Regions from separate parts of the Bifidobacterium angulatum DSM 20098 genome, predicted to be linked through region 1. Evidence: riboswitches for the same ligand, from Rfam matches in the RefSeq annotation. Region 1 holds a riboswitch; each other region holds the start of a gene.

Region 1 (7,386 bases):
TAAATGTATACCACGACCGCCTGGGCGTCTGCGCCGCGCTACGAACCATCCCCACCGAAATCAAAACCGCCAAGCAGCTCGACCTCGACCCGCGCATCGCCGACCTGGCGCTGCTGCCGCGCGGACTGGTGCTCGTATGCGGCCCGACCGGCTCCGGAAAGTCGACCACCTTGGCCGCGATCGTAGACAAGGCGAACGCGGAACGCGCCGACCACATCATCACCATCGAAGACCCGATCGAATTCGTGCACCAGCACAAGCGCTGCGTAATGAGCCAGCGCGAAGTGGGCACCGACACGAAAAGCTTCGCCGAAGCGCTGAAGCGAGCGCTTCGCGAAGACCCTGACATCATCGAAGTAGGTGAGCTTCGAGACCTGGAGACCATCTCCACCGCATTGACCGCAGTGGAAACCGGCCACCTGGTGTTCGCCACCCTGCACACGCAGGACGCAGGCTCCACCGTGGACCGTCTGATCGACGTATACCCGGAGAACCAGCAGCAGCAGATCCGCATGCAGGTGGCGTCCACACTGCGCGCCGTGGTCGTGCAAACCCTACTGCCCCGCGCCAGCGGGCATGGCCGAGTGCCCGCCACCGAAGTGATGCTCAACACCCCGGCCGTGGCGGCACTGATCCGCGGCGGCAAAGCCCATCAGATCCGCACGGTGCTGCAATCCGGCGAAAAGGAAGGCATGCACACGCTCGACCAGGATCTGGCGCGCCTGGTGAACAAGGGCACCGTGAAATACGAGGACGCCCTCGCCAAAGTGCAGGTGCTTGAGGAGTTCGAGAAGATGGCCGGCGCCCGGTCCGTGTTCTAGAAGCGGCGGAGCCGGAATCCGGAGACGCTTTTCTTTCTTCCGTAACCGCCCCAAGGGTGTGAAGCAGACAAACGGCTTCACACCCTTCTGTTTTGAGCAATCCGATCAGAGCGAACGACGGCACATATTCCCTGCTGTTCTGGAGAATTCCGTAGGGGGTTTGCGGTTCCGTAGGTGTTCGCCTTCCGAAACCGCGAATGGAGACGGCTGAAATACAGCGGTTTCCGCAACCGCTTTCCAAGCCCAACCACCTACGGAATGCAAAAACCACCTACGGAATCCCGGACTACAGCTGTTCATACCATTCGTGCTCATCTTCACGCGGCGGCACACCGATCCGCCGCAAAAACAAGCGAGTCACCACGACCGCATGAAAGAAGAACGACCTGGGATAGACTGGGCAGGCATGGATGCTCTGAGGGGCATAATCCAAAAGAGCGCAATCCGAGGAAACGCCTAGGGAAGAGCGATTACAGAAAAAGGGGCTGACGCAGGATGATGTTCTACGATGCCAACCGACGTGGTTCGCGCATTGCGGCGAGGATTCTCATCGCGCTGCTGATCGTGGCCGGAGGCATTGGCATTGCCGGCCGCGGGCAGATTTCCAGCGGCGAGCTGGCAGACATTCGCGCCGTGATCGAATCCGCGAAATCCACACGCGCCACCGCAGCGGCAAGTATGGATTTCGCGCAAGGCACCATGCATGCCAACGATTTCCAAAGCGCCATCACGTCCACTCGCCAAGCCGTTGCCGATTATGACCAGTTGGCCGCGAGCGCCAGTCTCACGCGTTTCACTTCGGATTCGCCATTCGCCCAGTTCGTCTTCACCCCGCGAACCACCCTGCTGGGCACCGTCGACAGGCTCAACAACGCCGCGAATACCATGCAAACGCAAACAGCCGCGCTTATCGACGCCATGGAAACCAGTTTCGCCAACGATTTCCGCACCGATGGCGGGCATTGGATGGTACAGGTCGACGACCCAGCCGCCATCAACGAACTCGTTTCCCGCTATGGCAAGCAGCGTTCATACCAGACCTTGCAGGAGCATCTCGATGATCTGAAAAGCCTGTACAACCTGGAGCAGCGGGTGCGCCAACAGGTGGCGGATTCCATAGCCAGCCTGCACACGGAAGAGACGAACGCGGCGCAGATTGCCGTGCCGACCGAAGCGGGCGCGATGGATGCCGCCGGGTGGCTGGGCACGGCGCAATCGGTGGCGTCCACCTTGGGCGTGCAGGTCAAACAGACCAGCGTATACGGCTGCCCCGGCGCCGACGACAACGGAGACGACAACGCCGACATGGTGATCGGCTTCTTCTGTGGCGGCTCGCAAGCCAGCCGCAACGAGGTGAACATGCTGACCACACACCCGGAGTGGCCCACGGTGGAGCGCAGTCCGCTGCTGGTCGACTACACGAAGCATGAGCTGGCGCATCGTTCGATCATGATCGTGTGCGGCACCACCGAGCCTGAGATCGCCGCGAACCGGACGGAGGCGGTGACCAATTCGTATGCGGTGCAGTTCCTCGGCGCCAGCCGCGAGCGCATCGCAGGCAGTCAGCAGGGTTTGGCCGCGTATGCGATGGACGCGCAGAGCGACCAGATCGCGCAGTCCATTCACAACGGCACCTGTGCGTAAGCCACGCGGTGTCAATGCTTTTACCAGCATCGCGCCGCCATGTCAATACCCTTGGTCAATACCCTTGTATACGTTGAAAACCGTATTTGTACATGCAGGGGGGCTTCCCGCACGCGCGGGAGGCTGAGATAGGCGAACGCCTGACCCTTTGAACCTGTTGGTTAGGACCAACGTAGGGAGCAGCGCAATGAGTGACAGCTCATACACTGACGGCACAGCAGCCGTTTCCGCGATTTCCGCAGCAGACCCGATTCGCGAGCGCATCGCACAGGCGGTGAGCGACGTACGTTCCACCACGCCGCTGGCGCAGTCGTTCACGAATTTCGTCACCATCAACCTGGTGGCGAACGCCCAGCTTGCCGCTGGCGGCACCGCGGCCATGAGCTTTCTGCCGGACGATATCGTGGATACCGCGAAGATCGCCGGTTCGACATACATCAACGTGGGCACGCTGCTGCCGTTCTACAAGGACGCGCTGGCGGACATCGCCCCGAAACTGCAGTATTTGGGCAAGCCGTGGGTGCTTGACCCGGTGGCCGCTGGCATCGGCAAGACCCGCACCGCCATCCTGCAGTCCTTCAAGACTGCTCCCCCGACGGTGATTCGCGGCAACGCCAGCGAGATCATCGCCTTGGACGCCATGTGGGAGCTTGGCGCGAACGACGGCGCTGAAGGCGAGACCACCCGCCCTGCCGGCGTGGAAGCCGTGGACGAGGTGGAAGCCGCCGTGGATGCCGCCAAACGACTGGCACGCTATCTTGCACAGCATGCCGCTGGCGGCAAAGGCGCGGTCGCCGTATCCGGCGCATCCGATCTGGTGACCGATGGCGAGACCGTATACCGTTTGCCCGGCGGCAGCGCGATGATGACGAAGATCACCGGAGCCGGCTGCTCGCTTGGCGGCGTGACCGCCACCTACCTGGCCGTGGCGGAACCACTGACCGCCTCCATCGCGGCATCGCTGCTGTACAACCGTGCCAGCGAAATCGCCGAACGTGAGTCCAACGGCCCGGGCTCCTTCCAGGTCGCGTTCCTCGACGCATTGTGGAACGTCACCGCAGAACAGGTGGCTCAGTCCGAGATTCTGATCGGCTGACCGTCGAAGCGGCTTCCACACGTATCAAGCCGCTTGCCAGACGGGTATGCACGCAGCATTTGGCGCATACCGTCATGCTCCGTGCCGACACACGCGCAAGCCCGTGGACCGGCTTTCCGTGCAGCAGCACGACGCATACAGATACCCGTAACGCGCGGCGAAATCCATCCACACTTTCCTTCCATATCAAGCTATAAGGGGACACCAATGAGCAATAATTTCCCATACGCATCCATGCGCGGCTGTTTCGATCTGAGCGCCTACTTCGTCGTAGGCCCGGAAGATTGCAAAGGCCGACCGGTCACCGACGTGGTGGACGACGCCCTGCGTGGCGGCGCCACCTTCATCCAGCTGCGCGCCAAGAAGATGGACGCCAAGGAACTTACCGAAACCGCACGCGACATCGCGCAGATCATCGAGGACAACAATAAGTCCGACACGGTGCCGTTCGTAATCGACGACCGCGTGGACGTGGTCTGGCAGGCTCGCAACAAGGGCATCAAAGTGGACGGCGTGCATATCGGCCAGACCGATATGGAACCGCGCGAAGCCCGCGCGCTGCTCGGCGAGGACGCCATCGTCGGCCTGTCCGCGGAAACCGAAAGCCTGGTCAAGCTCATCAACGAACTGCCGGCAGGCTGCATCGACTACATCGGCGCCGGCCCGCTGCACGTCTCCACCACCAAGCCCGAAGCCTCCGTGGGCGGCAACGACGGCTCCGGCCACACGCTTGACGAGGAACAGATCAACACCATCTGCGCGGCAAGCGATTTCCCCGTCGTGGTCGGCGGCGGCGTGCACGCCGACGATATGGAGATGCTGGCCTCCACTGACGCTGCCGGCTGGTTCGTGGTGTCCGCCATTGCAGGCGCGGACGATCCGGAAGCCGCCACCCGTGAGATGGTGACGCGCTGGAAGGCCGTGCGCGGCGACAGGAGGCACGGCTACGCGCAACGCCCGGCAGCCGTTGCGGAGAACGCCAGCCAGCAGCCGGCACAGCCCGCCGCAAAGAAGTTCACCAACGCCAAGGAGGCCAAGGCCGCCTCCAAGCTGGCCAAGCAGCAGCGCGTGGACATCGCGGCCCGCGGCTGCACCCAGCGCGACAAGGCGCATATCCGCAAGACCACGCCGATTCATTTCGAAAACCAGTTCGGCACCTACGATCTGGAAGTGCCGTACACCGAGATCAAACTGTCCGACACCCCCGGCGTCGGCCCGAACCCGCCGTTCAAGGATTACAACACGGAAGGTCCCAAGTGCGATCCGAAGGAAGGCCTGGCGCCGCTTCGTCTCGACTGGATCCGCGACCGTGGCGACGTGGAGGAATACGAAGGTCGCCGCCGCAATCTTGAGGATGACGGCAAGCGTGCCATCAAGCGCGGCAAGGCATCCAAGGAGTGGCGCGGCCGCCAGCACAAGCCCATGCGCGCCAAGGACCATCCGGTGACGCAGATGTGGTATGCACGCCACAACATCATCACCCCGGAAATGCGCTACGTGGCCGAACGCGAGCATTGCAGCGTGGAGCTTGTGCGCTCCGAACTGGCCGCGGGCCGCGCGGTAATGCCGTGCAACATCAACCACCCCGAAGCCGAGCCGATGATCATCGGCGCCAAGTTCCTCACCAAGCTCAACGCGAACATGGGCAATTCGGCCGTCACCTCGTCCATCGACGAAGAGGTGGAGAAACTCACCTGGGCGACCAAGTGGGGTGCCGACACCGTGATGGACCTTTCGACCGGCAACGACATCCACACCACGCGTGAGTGGATTCTGCGCAACTCCCCCGTCCCGATCGGCACTGTGCCGATGTACCAGGCGCTGGAAAAGGTGGAGGACGACGCGTCCAAGCTGAGCTGGGAGCTGTTCCGCGACACCGTGATCGAACAGTGCGAGCAGGGCGTGGACTATATGACGATCCATGCCGGCGTGCTCATGCGCTACGTGCCGCTGACCGCCAACCGCATGACCGGCATCGTCTCGCGCGGCGGTTCGATCATGGCCGAATGGTGCCTGCAGCATCATCAGGAAAGCTTCCTGTACACGCATTTCGACGAACTGTGCGACATCTTCGCCAAATACGATGTGGCGTTCTCACTGGGCGACGGCCTGCGCCCCGGTTCACTCGCGGACGCGAACGACCAGGCGCAGCTGGCCGAACTCATGACGCTGGGCGAACTCACCAAGCGCGCCTGGGCCAAGGACGTGCAGGTCATGATCGAAGGACCGGGCCATATTCCGTTCGACACCGTGCGCATGAACATCGAGATGGAAAAGGCCATCTGCAACGATGCGCCGTTCTACACGCTCGGCCCGCTCACCACCGACACCGCCCCCGGCTACGACCACATCACCTCCGCCATCGGCGGCGTGGAGATCGCACGCTACGGCACCGCCATGCTGTGCTACGTCACACCGAAGGAACACCTCGGCCTGCCGAACAAGGACGATGTGAAACAGGGCGTGATCGCCTACAAGATCGCCTGCCATGCGGCCGACATCGCCAAGCACCACCCGCACGCCATGGACCGCGACAACGCGATGAGCAAGGCACGCTTCGAATTCCGCTGGCTCGACCAGTTCAACCTGAGCTACGACCCGGACACCGCCATCGCCTACCATGACGAGACGCTGCCCGCCGAGCCCGCGAAGATGGCGCATTTCTGCTCCATGTGCGGCCCGAAGTTCTGCTCCATGGCCATCTCGCAGAATATTCGCAAAAAGTTCGGCGACGCGGCCGCGCAGGAAAGGCTCGTGGCCGAAGCCCGGCAGGACTGAACGACTGCGAGTAGGCTGAAAGCAGAGAACCACACACCAAGGAGACATGAATGGAACACACGACATTGCAACCGGTACTCGCCATCGCCGGATCGGATTCCTCCGGCGGCGCAGGCATTCAGGCCGATCTGAAGACCATGCTGGCCAACGGCGTATTCGGCATGAGCGCCATCACCGCGCTCACCGCGCAGAACACCACCGGCGTGCGTTCCATTCAAGACACCGAACCGTCGATCCTCGCCGATCAGATCGATGCAGTATTCGACGATATTCCACCGGTCGCGGTGAAGATCGGCATGGTCTCCTCGGTGGATCTCATCAACGCCATCGCCGATCGCCTCACCGCCCATCACGCCACCAACGTGGTGCTCGACCCGGTTATGGTGGCCACCTCGGGCGCAAAGCTCATCAGCGACGACGCCATCGACGCGCTCACAAGCCGCCTGTTCCCCCTCGCCACGGTGATCACACCGAACATTCCGGAAACCTGTGCGCTGACCGGACTGGATATCGACGATGCGGCAGGCATGGAACGTGCCGCGCTGGCGCTCACCCGGCAGTATGGCTGCGCCTCGCTGGTCAAAGGCGGGCACGACACGAACGACGCGAACGACGTGCTGGCGCAGACCGACGGCACCATCACCTGGTTCAAGGGCAAGCGCGTGGACAATCCGAACACGCACGGCACCGGCTGCACGCTGAGCTCCGCCATCGCCTCGCACCTGGCGCTTGGCGAAACGCTGCCCGAAGCCATCCGCAGCGCCAAGACGTACCTGACCGGCGCGTTGAACGCGCAGCTTGACCTGGGCCACGGCTCCGGCCCGATGGATCACGCCTGGCATTGGCGCTGAGCGCCGGGGCCGACGAGACCCAAACGCACGCGCCAATACGCCGCTATCCGTACAAACCGTAAGCAACACCTACGAGAAACGAGGAACATCATGCCCCTTGACCGCAATGCCGAAAAGCAGGAAGTGCCGGTCGATCCGAAAACCGGCAAGCCGTACATCAACACGCTGGCGGCCGTCGCCATCAGCCCGGCCGGAG
Region 2 (7,386 bases), 670 kb from region 1:
GCTTTTGATCTCGGAAAGCTTGTTCGTGCCGAGTTCGTTGGCGGTGAGCATGCGCTGCGACACCCTGAGCCGACGGCTGATGCCGAGCGCCACGATCGAAGCGAAGGTCATGACGCCGAGACCGCCGAGCTGGATGGAGAACAGGATCACGATCTGCCCGAAGAACGACCAGTAGGTGTTGGTGTTCACGACCTGGATGCCGCAGGTGGACAATGCCGATACGGCGGTGAAGAAGGCGACGGGGAAGCTGGTGATCTCACCGGTCTGCGTGGCGAACGGCAGCAGCAGCAGCGCTGTGGCGATCACGATAAGGGCCATGAAGTACATGATGGACAGTCGCCCGGGATGGCTGAACAGGTGGTCGGTGAGACTGACCCTGCGTATGCGCCTAGCCGGCGAGCTGCTTTTGGACTTGCCCGTGCGAAGCCTCGACAGAGTGATCTTGAAGCGATGCTCCGCCTCAACGGGTTCATCAAGGTCACGTGCCACAGAACCCTCCTAACGTTTCGCATACATGATCTTCCGCCGTATGACATTCTAGTCCGGCGGCGGTCGGGCCGCTCACACGGTGACGAGACAAGACCTGGCGGTTTGAACAAACGATTAGGATAGTGCATAGTGTGACCGAATGCGCTGATATAGGCGGCAAACGGATATCGAACGGATACCGAACAGGTATCGAACGGATGGAGAGCATCGTATGGCAAGACGCAATGCTGTGGTGGTGACGCATAGTCGGTTGCGGCAAAGCGGCACGGTGGTCGGCGAGGCCGTGGGCCAACTGCAGTCGGCCGGATTCAAGGTCACGATCATCGATAACGTCGACCCGCCGGCATTCGGCACGCCATCCCAGCGCGTGAACGACGACACCGAAATCGTGGTCGTGCTTGGCGGCGACGGCACGATTCTGCGCGCAGCCGAACTGGTGCATTGCTCGGAAGTGCCGATTCTCGGCGTGAATCTGGGGCATGTGGGCTTTCTGGCCGAATTTGAAAGCTTCCAGATGAGCGACGCGATCCGCCGTGTCGCCGATCACGACTATCTGATCGACGAGCGCATGATCGCCCACGTGGACGTGTGGTTGCCGGGCGCCAGCGAGCCGATCGAGGACTGGGCCTTGAACGACATCACGTTGGAACGCGAGACACGCGGCAAGATGGTGGAGCTGTCCATCCGTGTGGACGATGTGGAGATGAGCTCCTTCGGCGCGGACGGCGTGATCGTATCCACGCCCACCGGTTCCACCGCCTACGCCTTCTCGGCAGGCGGACCGATCATCTGGCCCAACGTGCAGGCGTTGCAATTAACGCCTCTGGCCGCGCATGCACTGTTCGCCCGCCCGCTGATCATCGGCGCGGATTCCACGTTCACCCTCGATATTCTCGACAGTTCCGTCTCCGACGGGTGGATTTGCTGCGATGGCCGTCGCCAGCGCTCGCTGCCCAAAGGCACACGTGTCGAAGTCAGAGCCTCCCACGACACCCTGCGATTGGCGCGGCTCTCCGGCGTGCCATTCACCAACCGGCTGGTCAGCAAATTCGATCTTCCGGTGGTCGGCTGGCGCGAACACGCGAATCGCAGCAGGTCGGCGCACGGTGAAGCGACGGCCAATGATGGCCAACACGGTGGGCAGAACGGTTGCGACACTGCGAACGCCAGGAGGAATGGCCGCTGATGCTGGAAGAGCTTTCCGTACGTAACCTCGGGCCAATCCGTGACGCGCAGATTGCGCCGGCACCCGGATTCACGGCCATAACCGGCGAAACCGGTGCAGGAAAGTCCATGCTGCTCTCTGCCATACGGCTGATTTCCGGTGGCGCGGCATCCGGGTCGCGCGTGTCGGCAGGGGCAGGCGAAGCGTGGGCGCAAGGCGTGTTCTGCGTGCCCGGCGATTCCGATCTCTCCGGCACCGCGAACGCCGTAGGGACGCTTAGTCCAGCCGGCAAGGCCGTGCAGTATGCCGAGGAGGCCGGCGTCACACCGGAAGACGGCGAACTGTTCCTCTCCCGCGTCGTGCCGGCATCGGGGCGTTCGCGTGCCGTACTCGGCGGCAAGACCGTGCCACGCTCCGTATTGGAAAGCGTGGCAGGAGAGCTCATCACCGTGCACGGGCAAAGCGAACAGCTGCGTATCGCATCCGCGGCCAAACAACGTGAATTCCTCGACATGGCCGCCGGCGACGACGCCCAGCTGGCCGCATACCGCCATGCGTGGGATGAGCTGACCGCCATGGACGAGCGTCTGGCGAAACTGCGTTCGCAGGAGGCCTCCGCACGCCAGCAGGCCGATTATCTGCGCGAATCCATCGCACGCATCGACCAGGTCGACCCACAGCCGGGCGAGGATGCCGAATTGAAGGAACGTCGCGATCGCATCGAGAACGCCGCTGCGATCAGCCAGGGCGTATCATCCGCATTGGCAGTGCTGGACGCCTCGCAGATGAGCGAAGGATCGGATGCGGCCTCGGCCGTCGATTTGGTGAACCGCGCGGCACAGGCATTGCACGGCATCCAGGTCGGCGGCGTGTTCGCCGAGCAGGCGTCGCGATTGGAATCCATTGCGGCCGATCTTGCCGACGTGGTGTTCGCGCTTGTCCAGGAGCTGGACGGTGAGGGTAGCGTAGAGGATCTGGATCGGCTTAACGGGCGCATCCACGAACTGAATGAGCTGATGCGCCGGTGGGGGCCGGAATTGTCCGATGTGATCGCATGGCGAGACAAAGCCGTTTTCGAAGTCGAGGATCTGGATGCTTCCCCCGAGAAGGTGGCGCAGTTGGAATCCGAACGTGAACAGCTCTACCAACGGGCTGTCCATGCGGCCGAAGCATTGCATGAGGTGCGGGTGCAGGCCGCGGGCGATCTGGGGGTGCATGTCAGCGAGGAACTTGGATCGTTGGCTATGGGCGGCGCCTCGTTGCGTATTCGCGTGGCCGAACATGATGGCGGCGACAGCCCCACAGGTTCGCTCGGACCCTATGGCGGCGACGACATCGAATTCCTGTTCACGCCGTTTCCCGGCTCGCCCGAACTGCCGATGGGCAAAAGCGCGTCCGGCGGTGAGCTCAGCCGTTTGATGCTCGCCTTGGAGCTTGTCGCCGCCGAACAACGTGGCAGCGCCGAAGGCATGACGTTCATCTTCGACGAAGTCGACGCCGGTGTGGGAGGCAAGGCGGCAGTGGAGCTCGGTCACCGACTGGCCCGTCTCGCCGAAAGCGCGCAGGTGATCGTCGTAACACATCTGCCGCAGGTCGCCTCCTGGGCGGACAAGCAGTTCGTGGTCGCCAAAACGCAGCAGACGGATGGCGGCATGACCGAAACCATCGTCACCGAGGTGACCGGCGAGGCACGTACCGGTGAGATCGCACGCATGCTATCCGGTAATGCCACCGAAACGTCCCTTGAACACGCCAGGGAGCTTCTGGCCGAATCCACGCTTTGAGCCATGCGGAGGCATCGAATCGCCGATAATCCGCACGGCTCGACCCCGAACGCACGAATCCGCCGACCAGATCGGTCATCAGCAGGCAGGTACACATGACCAACATCCCCTCAACCATTGCCCCCGCATCGGGCAGCGCTCCGGCCACCCACTCGTCCAGCTCCATGCCGAAGGCGGCGATCTTCGATCTTGACGGCACACTGCTCGACTCCATGGGCGTATGGGATCAGATCGACATGGACTTCCTCGCCAGACGAGGCTTCGAGGTGCCAGCCGATTACGTGCCCACCATCAGCGCCATGCCGTTCGAACAGGTCGCGGCGTACACCATCGAGCGCTTCCGCCTGAACGAGACCCCCGAAGCGGTGATGGCCGAATGGGACGATATGGCGCACGAGGCGTACGCCACCATGGTCGAATCCAAGCCGGGCGCTGTGGAATACCTCACCTATCTGCACGATGCCGGCGTGAAACTGGGTGTGGCGACATCGCTGACTCCGTCGCTGCGTGAACCTGCCATGAAGCATGTGGGCATCTTCGACTTCTTCACCACCATCACCTCGGTGGATGACGTACACGGCATAGGCAAGGACCAGCCGGACGTATATCTGCTCGCGGCATCCAGATTGGGTGCCGAACCATGCGAATGCGTGGTGTTCGAAGACATTCTGCCGGGCATTCGATCGGCGAAATCCGTGGGCATGCGCGTGTGGGCCATGCACGACGATTCGTCGGACGCGGATTGGGCGCGTATCTGCGCACTGGCGGACGGTGTGATGTTCGACTTCCACGACGCACCTCGTTTCCTATAACGCGCATGCGCAGCGCGCGGTGGCGCAGCCAGTCGGCGCATATCGCCATAATGAAATCCGCAAATTGCAGGGGAACCCGCGCGTCGGCGCATATTGCAACGCGCACGCGGGTTGAGAAAGGCATACAGCCTGACCCTTAGAACCTGATGGTTAATACCAGCGTAGGGAGGCAACACCATGGCAAGCATGGCATCCGATACCCGTACATACGATTTCGCATTCGATAGCGGCTTCGATCCCGCCAGAGGGATCCGTCTCGACAACCTGCCGCCGTTCGCCCGCAGACTGCGCACCGCCGCCGATATGGTTTGGGAGGACGGCTACAACCAGCCGTTCCTGCGTGAACTCGGCGCCGGCACGCTCGCACAGGAACGGTTTGCCTTCTACCTGTTGCAGGACTACCGTTATCTCGCCGATTACGCTAAAGTGCACGCGCTGGCATTGACCAAGACCCGCGACCCCGAGGTCATGCGTTTCATGGCCGATGTGCAGAACACCATCTTCAACGTGGAATCCTCCGTGCATCGCACATACATGGCCGGATTCGGCGTGAACGAAAACGAAATGAACAATGCGCGCCAATCCGCATTCGCCCGCGCCTACACGTCCAACATCCTCGCAATCGCCTATGGCGGCGACCTGCTGGACATTCTCGTGGCCGTGCTGCCATGCGCCTGGGTGTATGCGGATTACGGCCAGCGACTCGCCAGGGAGTTCGCCGATACGCTGGAATCCAACCCGTTCCGCAGCTGGATCGACATGTACAAGACCGAGGAGTTCTGGAGCAGCTCCGTGTGGCTGATCGAACATATCGAGCACATGGTCCAGGGATTAGGCGAAAACCGTTTGCACGAGCTTGAGGAGATCTTCTGCAACGGCGTGCAGAACGAATACATGTTCTGGTCGAGCGCCTACGACATGCAGTATTCCTGGAAGCCGCAGTGGGACGAGGCCCGCTGAGACTGGCGTTTGTGATTGTTGGGGCGCTGCGTCTCATTTTCATGTACCCGCAGCATTCCATGCCGTTTCGCGACGCGACGGAATCGCTGTACCGGGATAGGGAAGACTCGACGGTCGTACGTTGATGGTCAGAACCGCAACCGCATCTGATGCCATACAACGTTGCCATGCGTGGATTCGGATATGCCCTCGTCCACATACCCCAAACGCGCATAGAAGCCGACAAGCCGATCCTTGCACGTCAACACCAGTCCTGCGCGTCCGGCCTGCCGTGCGTCTTCGATCACCCGCCGCATCAACGCGCTGGCATAACCGCAATGCCGGTATTCGGGTGCGGTGTCCACGCCGAAGACCATCTGCCAGGCGCCATGCGGATCATGCTGGGCGGCATCCGCGTACATATCGTCGCTCAGATCGGGGGAGTCGGTGACGAATCCATTGATGAACGCAACCAGTCGCCCGTCAACGGTGGCGGCGCGTGCAGCCGTTGCCTTGGCATCGTCAGCTGCGTCGTCGATCATCAGCCAGAAGCAATCGGGGTACACCATCAGACGTTCGCGCAACGCATCGGCGCTCGCAGCCTCGACGGCGGGGAAACAGGCGGCTTCGACCGCCGCGATTGCCGGCAGATCGTTCAAGGTGGCATGGCGGATCAGCATGCTGATGGCCTTTCAATATCGATGATTTTCAACTGATGATTGTCCGTTGACGGCGCAAACCGGCGGATGGTCGAGTAATGGTGGGATGAGCGATGATCAACGGCACGGCGTCTCCCTGTCGGTTCAGCCGCGTTTCGACCCCTGCCGGCTGATGCCACCCTTATGCCCGGTCGCCTTGAACGGCATCGCCGACCTGCCGCGCACGCCGGATGCCGCGTTCCTGCCGAAACCGCCCGGCTGTCGGCGCAGTCGTATCGTCGATGGATCGGGCCAGTTCTTCTTTGCATTCGTCATGCGATCGATGCTAGTCGTTGGGGTGTCTTCAAGTGCCGAAACGTCCGGCGGCACTATGGGCGTCGCACGCGAGCGGGCATACCAGCGGGAACGCCAAGGCAACCGCTGCGCGCCTATCCGCGCCCGTGGATCATATGTGCAAAGCTCACGTAGACGATCCACGCAAGTGGAATCGTGACCATGAACACCGGGTAGAACCATGCGATCGGCAGATGTCCATAGAATACGCCGGCCAGCATCGGACCCAACGCCATGCCCAAATCGATGCCCATGTAATAGGTGCTGTTCGCCATGCCGCTGCGTTCCCGTCCGGCGATCACCACGGCCTGCGCCTGCGTCACCGAACTGAGCAGGCCATAGCTGCCGGCCATGCCGATGCCCGCGACCAGCAGGTACCAGTCGTTCGTCATGCCGGTCAGAAACGCCAGCGCGCCCAGCATCATGATCGAGCATACGATCAGCCAGAACCGGAAGCCCTTGCTGTCGAACAGGTCCTTCAACGTCAGGCGCAGGATGAGCAGCGCCACCGCGTAGTATACGAAGAACAGGTCGGAGGAGGCGGCAAGATGCCGCGCGGCGATGTAGTCGACGAGGAACGACTGGTTCGCGAAATAGGGGACGGCGAACATCATGAACACCACGACCAGCGGAATCGCACGCGGCTCAACCAGACTGCTCAAACGCAAACGATGTGATGCGTGCGGTGTCTTCCGCGGTGCCATGGCCGAGCTCGGTTCCCCGTCTGGAGCGTTCGTCCTTCTTCTTGCCGGTGCACCGCCGTTGCGAACCAGCATCACCACGATCAGCGTGAGCACGTTCATCGCCAATGATGCGATGAACGTCAGATGATAGCCGACCAGCTGATGCAGCCGTATGCCGAGCGCCGGGCCGACCGCAATGGCCAGCGCGTTCACAATGCCGTACAATCCCATGCCCGCGCCCATATGGCGGATAGGCAGCAGCAGCGACACCCATGTCGCCAGGCATACCGAGCCGCAGGCGAAGCCAAGCCCGTTGACGATGCGTGCGGCGATGAGCATGCCGGTGGAATCCGCCCAGCAGTACAGGATTCCGGCCACGATGTACAGCGTGGTGCCGGTCGCCACCAGCAGCCGTTTGCTCACCAGATCCGACAGATTGCCGGCGATCGGTCTGCAGAACAACGATACGAAGCTCATCACGCCGGCGATGACGCCCATCAGCGCGCCGGTTGCGCCCAGGGT
Region 3 (7,386 bases), 320 kb from region 1:
TCAATGCCTTGCCGCCGCCAGCGACCTGATACAGGCCCTTGACCACATACGGCTTGTAATAGCCTCCCAGCAGCTTGGCCTTGTCCAGACGCTTGAGCTGTGCCATCTCGTCGGAGTTGAGCACCGGAAGCGGAATGAGGATCTTCTTGGCATGCAGCTCGCTGTCCGACAGCAGATTCGGCTCGGGACCGATGGCGGATTCAAGGCAGGTGACGATCTTCTCGCGCTCCCAATCCAGCGGCGGATTGGTGACCTGTGCGAACTTCTGGGTGAAGTAGTCGAACAGCATGCGGCTATGGGATGACAATGCGGCAAGCGGAGCGTCGTTACCCATGGATCCCAGCGGTTCCTTGCCGGTATTGGCCATCGGCATAAGCAGCAGCTTCAGATCCTCTTCGGTGTAGCCGAACGCGCGCTGACGACGCTGCACGGACTGGCCGGAGTGGTTCACATGCTCGCGTTTGGGCAGCTGGCTCATCTCGATGGAGTTGCCTTCCACCCACTGGCGGTACGGGTGCTGGGATGCGAGGTTCTTCTTGATTTCCTCGTCAGGGATGATGCGGCCTTCCTCGGTATCGACCAGGAACATCTTGCCGGGCTCAAGGCGGCCCTTGGACACGATATGCTCATCCGCGATCTCCGGCAGCACGCCGGCCTCGGAGGCAAGCACGACATATCCGTCGTCGGTAAGCTGCCAGCGACCGGGACGGAAGCCGTTGCGATCCAGCAGCGCTCCGACCTGAGTGCCATCGGTGAACACGATGTGCGCCGGGCCGTCCCATGGCTCAATCAACGTGTTGTTGTACTCGTAGAACGCCTTGACGTCCGGGTCGAGCTGACCGTTCTTCTCCCATGCCGGCGGAAGCATCATGCATACGGCGTGGGTCAGGGATCTGCCGGCAAGATGCAGCAGTTCGAGGCATTCGTCGAAGGTGCCGGAGTCGGAATACCCCGGGGTGGTGATCGGCAGCAGCGGTTCGAATTCGCCCAGCAGTTCGCTGCTCAGACGCCCCTCGCGGGCGGACAGCCAGTTGCGGTTGCCCTGGATGGTGTTGATCTCGCCATTATGCGCCAGCAGACGGAACGGTTGCGCCAACGGCCAGCTCGGGAACGTGTTGGTGGAGAAGCGGGAATGCACGATGGCCACCTTGGCCTTCATGCGTTCGTCGGACAGATCCAGGAAGAAGGGCTTGAGCTGCATGGTGGTGAGCATGCCCTTGTATGTGATGGTGCGCGAGGACAGGGAGGCGAAATAGATGCCGACCTCATGCTCCACGCGCTTGCGGATGCGGAAGGTCTTACGGTCGAGCGCAACGCCTGCGAGCTTGCCTTCGGGATCGGCCACGACCAGGGTCTTGAACGCGGGCATGCTGGCAAGCGCCTGCAGGCCGAGTCCGTCGGGGTTCGTGGGCACTACTCGCCAGGCAAGTACCTTCAGCCCCTCCTCTTCCACGATTCGGGCGATGGCCTGTTCCTGCTGGCCGGAAGTTGCGATGTCGCGATCGAGGAACGCGATGCCCGCGGCATAATGCCCCTCTTCGGGGAGCTCGGCATCGATGGTCGCACGCATGAACTCATCCGGCATGCTCATCAGGATGCCGGCACCGTCGCCGGTGTTTTCCTCGGCGCCCACTGCGCCACGATGGTTGAGGTTGACGAGCACTTCGATGGCGTCGTCAACGATCTTGCGTTCCGGACGCTTGTTGAGGGTGGTGACCATACCCACGCCACAAGCATCGTGTTCAGCTCCAGGGTCATACATACCTTGTGAATCATGGATCGTCAGATCTAACGGGGCGTGGAAAGTCACCGAAACCACCTTCAATGTTTTTGGGCAAGAAAAGTCTTGCGGTTCTTTAATGCGTGGATTAGAATAACGCGCCCTTGTGTCGTGAATATTTCCGTGTCCATATAACGAATACCCCGAAAAGTCAAGACATACTTTCTTGAGGAGATGTGGAGAATACCCAGCGAACCGGACTCTCATACCAACTCATCCAAGTATCGACGCATGCCGCTATGCTGGTTGCTTGTCTGAATAGTACAGGGGAGCCGATATGTGGCTGAGACGGGCTTTGCCCGGACCCTCATACCTGATCAGGGTAATGCCTGCGTAGGAATGTTACGAACGGTGCACACATACGTTCCCCTGTGTCGGCGATCATAAACTGGTCGTCCTCTATATAAGGAAGAGAGGGGAATTGACATGTCTGCCATGTCGCAACCATCTGTTCAGAACGGATCCGATTCGAAAAAGCTCACTCCAAAGAACGTTTTGCTGGGTTTGCAGCATGTGTTGGTGTCTAATGTGTGGCTTGATCCGGTATTTGTAGCCGGTGCCATTGGGTTGCCGTTGGCCTTGTCTTCGAATATGGTGAACGCCATTTTCATCGTGTCTGGTTTGGTCACGTTGATTCAGGCCACGAAGTTGGTGCGCCTGCCGATTGTGCAAGGTCCGTCTGCCGCATTTGACGCGTTGATGATTGCCGCTGGCACCGCCGGTTCATTGGCTGCGGCCGGCACGTCGATTTTTGTTAGTTCGCTGATTTTCGTGGTGTTGTGTCTGACTCGCGTGATTGAGAAGATGCGTTTTCTATTTGCGCCGATGGTTTCCGGCGTGATTATTTTTCTGGTTGGCGTTTCGCTGTCGAGTTTCACATTGAGTGAGTTTCTTGGCGGTGCTCCCGGCGATGACGGGTTTGCTGATCCGAAGACGCTGGCCGTGTCTGTGGCGACTTGCGTGTTGGTGGTGGTGCTTTCCCAGTTTGGCAAAGGCATGGTCAGGGCGCTTTCCTACTTGATTGCGTTGGTTGTCGGCACTTCGCTCTCCATAGTGTTTGGCATGGCAGATTTTTCCGGGGTCGCGTCCAAGTCTTGGTTCGGTCTTCCTCAGATCATGCCATATGGCGGTTTTGATTTTGATGCTGCGGTTTTTGTACCGTTCTTCATCGCCTATATGGTTGCGATTATGGAGGCGCTTGGCGTGTATCAGGCGGCCAGCGAGATTCAGGGCATCAAGCTTGAGGATCGCCAGGTTCGTTATGGTTTGTCCGGCGAAGCGGCTGGTTCCGCTATTTCTTCGCTGATCGGTGGTTTCACCACTACCGCGTATCCGCAGAATGTCGCTTTGCTTAAGGTTACGGATGAAGGCAAGTCCCGCACCCGCGTGCCGGTGATCATCGCCGGTGTGGTGTTTGTGGCACTTGGTTTCATGCCGAAAGCCGGCGCGATGTTGTCGCTGATCCCCTCCCCTGTAATCGGCGGCATTTTCCTTCCGGCTGCGGCGAGCCTGATCAGCACGGGCTTCAATACACTGCGCAAGGCGGAGCCGGACGACCGATCCCAGGTAGTCATCGGCTTGTCACTGCTGTTGGGTATCGCGTTGCCGAACGCATTGAGCGGTCTTGAGGGCGGCGCTCACGTGTTCTTCTCCAATTCGATTCTGGTCGGAGCGTTCTGCGTGGTGATTCTCAAGGCGTTGCTGATCGATTTACCGAATCTGATCAATCGTCGCAAAACAGGCACGGGCAATGCCGAGGATCAGGCACAAGCTTGATTCACGGTCAACCATTACCGAAAATTCAACATAGGAAAGGAACATTGCATCATGACATCGATGTCGCTAAACACTGAAGCTCAGCAGGTCAAGGCAGATGTGCTTGAGTTCATCGAAAAGTACGGATGCGAAACCGCGCCGGATGAGGCGTTCGACGCGCTCGCACGCCAGATTTTCACTTTTCAGTACGCTCATAACATGCAGTATCGCACGTATTGCATGTCTCGCAGGGTGACTCCGCAGACGTTGTCCAACTGGATGGATATTCCACCGATGCCGGTGGATGGGTTCAAGATGCTGACGCTCACTTCGATTCCCGAAACGGAGTGCGAGGCCGTGTTTATGACCAGCGGCACCACGCATCCCGGCCAGCGTGGACGCAACTATCATCCTGATCTTGAGGTGTGGGACGCTTCGATGATCGGCCCATTCCGTCATTTCATCATGCCTGATCGCGAGCGTATACGCATCGCAGTGCTCTCCCCCGCTTGGGAGATGAACCATAATGGTTCGTTGGCCCGTTATCTGACGCGTGCGCTGGAGCAGTGCGGCAGCGCAGGCAGCGGCTTCTTCTTCCATGAGGATGGTTTGGACTTCGCAGGCGTGGAGAGATTCCTCGATCAGGCGGTGGCCGATGGCGAGCCGGTGATGCTGATGGGCGCCTCGTCCGCATACCTGTATCTGCTCGACTATCTTGCCAAGCAGGGCAAGACCTATGCCTTGGCAAAGGATTCGCGTGTGTTCGATACCGGTGGATTCAAGAGCACAAAAACCGATATGACGGTCGATGACCTGTATGCGAGGTTCTCTGAGGTGTTCGGCGTCGCCCGCACGCACTGTGTGAACATGTATGGCATGACGGAGTTGAGTTCACAGATTTACGACCAGAATCTGCTGTCGTACTATACGGACGGCTCGTCGAATTATCTGAAGGCCACGCCGTCGTGGGTTCGTTCCGTGTTTCTCGATCCGTCGACCCTCATGCCTGTTCCCAATGGCAAGCAGGGTGTGATCGCGCATTACGATTTGGCGAATTGGAATTCCTGCCTGGCGATTTTGACGGAGGATCTTGGCGTGCGCACCGCTTCCGGTTACGAACTCAATGGTCGTGCGAAGGGTGCGGAGGCACGCGGTTGCTCCATTGCCGTCGATGAGGTGATGGCGGCGAACGCATGAACGTCATCGATATTTTCCATGCGCCGCGCGGTTTCGTGTTTCAGGATTTCGAAACGCGCGGCATCGTCACCGATCATGGTGAGGTCACGTTACGATATCCGGTGCTCACTGCGGAGATAATCCGCGATTTGTGCGGGACGGTACGTCGCAATCGGCTGCAGGCACTGTCGGCATATTCCGTCGAACGCATTGTGGATGTTATCGGTAAGGCTGTGGAATTGTGGACGGATCCCGATTATGAGGAACGTCTACTTGCCGAATCGTTGATTCCCGCCATTACCGGCTATGATGCGACGATGACGCGCATCGAGTTGAAACGCTACATGCGCATGTTCCGTAGACGCGAGCTGTTGCGTTTTCTCGACGATGAGCTGTCAAGTCCGCGTATGCTGGACGAATACCGTCCGAACAAGTCCGGCGGGTACACGCGCCTGTACGGACCGGATCTGACGTTCCACGTGTTCTCCAGCAACGTTCCCGGCATTCCCGTATGGAGCATGACCATGAGTCTGCTGACGAAAAGCGCGATTATCGGCAAATCCTCATTCGACGAGCCGCTGATGCCCGTGCTCTTCGCGCGCTCCTTGGCGCAAATCGATCCGGATCTTGCTGACGCTTTGGCCGTGGTGCCATGGCATGGCGGCACTGTGGAACTTGAAGACATGGCGATCGGCGAAGCGAATGCCGTGATCGCCTACGGCTCTTCGCACACCACCGAAGCCATCCGTCCACGCGTCGGCACCGGCAAACCGTTCCTCAGCTATGGTGCTCGCATCGGCTTCTCACTGATTGGCCGCGAAGCGTTGCGCGCGGACACGCATGTGCAAACCGTGCACCGCATGGCCGTGGACGTGGCCACCTACGACCAACAAAGCTGCTTGGCACCGCAAACCATCTTCGTGGAACGAGGCGGAGCCATCTCCCCCGCGCAAACCGCCGAATTGCTTGCCCGCGAACTCGACTCGCAGCAGCGCAAATACCCAAGATCCGTCCCCTCCGATGAAGAATCGCTCGCCATACGCAGAGCGCGTTCAGAAACCGAGATGAAAGCGCTGTTCATGGCGGCTCCGGCACCAGGCGGTTCCGCAGCCCAAAACGACCCACAGGCACCATTCGTCATCGAATCGCCGCAAGGCACCAACTGGACCGTGCTCTACTTCCCCAATACCGACAGTCTCACCTCATTGGCAACCCCACTCAACCGCACCATCAACCTCGTCGCCGTGGACCAGCTCGAAGACGCACTGCCAGCACTGAAGCCATATCGCGCTTGGCTGCAGACCTGCGCGATCGCCGCCAGCTCATCCAGACTGTTCACACTTGCGCAACATGTGGGCGAATACGGCATCGACCGCATCTGCCCCATCGGCGAAATGAACCGTGCGAAATCCGGATGGCACCACGATGGCGGATTCAACATCCTCGATCTTGTCAGAGCCGTTGACATCGAACGCAACACCGACCGTTACTCCGACACCTTCGACATCGACTACGAATAATCCCTAAGGAAACCCCATGAACCAGCAACATACGAGCCGACCGCTCACCGGCAAAACAGCCATCGTCACCGGAGCAAGCCGAGGCATCGGTGCCGCAATCGCACTCAGACTCGCACAACTCGGTGCCAACGTGACCATCGACTACCTGAGCAACAACGAACGCGCACAACAGACCGCGCAACGCATCGAACACGACGCCGCAGCGCAAGGACGCATCATCGTATGCAAAGCAGACGTGACCGACCTAAACCAAGTCAACGAACTCACGCAAACCACAGCCAACACTTTCGGCGGCATCGACATCCTCGTCAACAACGCACTCAATCGTTACTCGTTCGATCCGCGCAACCGCAGTACTTTCGACAACACCGGCTGGAACGACTATGCAACCCAACTCGAAGGATGCCTCAAAGGCACCTACAACACCTGCACAGCCACACTGCCATACATGCGACGCCAATCATGGGGACGTATCGTCAACATCTCCAGCAACCTCGTCGACAGCCCCATCGTCCCCTATCACGACTACATAGCCGCCAAAGGCGCACTCATCGGACTCACGCGCTCGCTGGCGCAGGAAGCCGGTGCGTGGGGCATCACGGTGAATGCCATCGCCGCAGGTCTGACCGTAGGCACGGATTCAAGTCGTGCCACTACTGAAGATATTCGCGAACATATCATCGAACAGACGCCTTTGGGGCGTCTCGCCACCGCCGATGACGTCGCAGGGGGCGTAGCGATGCTGGTGGGTGAGGACGCACGTTTCATCACCGGACAGACATTGCATGTCGATGGCGGCCTCACGATGCGCTGATTGCGAACATCCGGAGACAGCCTCATTCGAGGCTCTATGCCATCGAGCCTCGAATGCAACAACCTGCATCCGAGGCTCGTTCAATCTACACACTGTATCCGCCCATACCAAGATGGACTGTCTAAAACCAATTCGTCAGAGGATCATCGGCGTTATAACGAACAGGCGTCGAAGAAACGTTCGATGACGGTGTCGTTGAGCAGACGACCGGTGCGCGTGGGAACCACCCTACCGCCGTGGATCGTGATCAGCCCCTCATTCTCCATGGGGCGGATGCGGGTCATGTCGACCGTGTCGCCCAGGAGCGCCAAATCCAATCCCCCACGAAGGCGCAGGCCGAG

What was found. Region 1 has a riboswitch for thiamine pyrophosphate ahead of BBAG_RS02710 (hydroxyethylthiazole kinase). Riboswitches for the same ligand answer to the same signal wherever they lie in the genome.
Region 2: linked by a shared signal. The riboswitch ahead of tenA (thiaminase II) and the one ahead of BBAG_RS02710 (hydroxyethylthiazole kinase) in region 1 are both predicted to bind thiamine pyrophosphate.
Region 3: linked by a shared signal. The riboswitch ahead of BBAG_RS03995 (solute carrier family 23 protein) and the one ahead of BBAG_RS02710 (hydroxyethylthiazole kinase) in region 1 are both predicted to bind thiamine pyrophosphate.

The regions. Positions count from the first base shown of each region.
Region 1 is NZ_AP012322.1:667,938-675,323, reverse strand. Features, by position in the region: gene BBAG_RS02720 (type IV pilus twitching motility protein PilT) at 1-821, shown strand, start outside; gene BBAG_RS02715 (hypothetical protein) at 1,317-2,465, shown strand; TPP riboswitch at 2,552-2,661, shown strand; gene BBAG_RS02710 (hydroxyethylthiazole kinase) at 2,653-3,561, shown strand; gene thiC (phosphomethylpyrimidine synthase ThiC) at 3,769-6,339, shown strand; gene thiD (bifunctional hydroxymethylpyrimidine kinase/phosphomethylpyrimidine kinase) at 6,390-7,190, shown strand; gene BBAG_RS02695 (thiamine-binding protein) at 7,281-7,386, shown strand, end outside.
Region 2 is NZ_AP012322.1:1,340,410-1,347,795, reverse strand. Features, by position in the region: gene BBAG_RS05510 (TrkH family potassium uptake protein) at 1-327, opposite strand, end outside; gene BBAG_RS05505 (NAD kinase) at 701-1,675, shown strand; gene recN (DNA repair protein RecN) at 1,675-3,438, shown strand; gene BBAG_RS05495 (HAD family hydrolase) at 3,603-4,250, shown strand; TPP riboswitch at 4,309-4,436, shown strand; gene tenA (thiaminase II) at 4,428-5,210, shown strand; gene BBAG_RS05485 (GNAT family N-acetyltransferase) at 5,339-5,869, opposite strand; gene BBAG_RS08505 (hypothetical protein) at 5,993-6,163, opposite strand; gene BBAG_RS05480 (MFS transporter) at 6,277-7,386, opposite strand, start outside.
Region 3 is NZ_AP012322.1:990,110-997,495, reverse strand. Features, by position in the region: gene gltB (glutamate synthase large subunit) at 1-1,810, opposite strand, end outside; TPP riboswitch at 2,036-2,138, shown strand; gene BBAG_RS03995 (solute carrier family 23 protein) at 2,207-3,556, shown strand; gene BBAG_RS03990 (LuxE/PaaK family acyltransferase) at 3,617-4,732, shown strand; gene BBAG_RS03985 (acyl-CoA reductase) at 4,729-6,231, shown strand; gene BBAG_RS03980 (SDR family oxidoreductase) at 6,248-7,045, shown strand; gene hemW (radical SAM family heme chaperone HemW) at 7,198-7,386, opposite strand, start outside.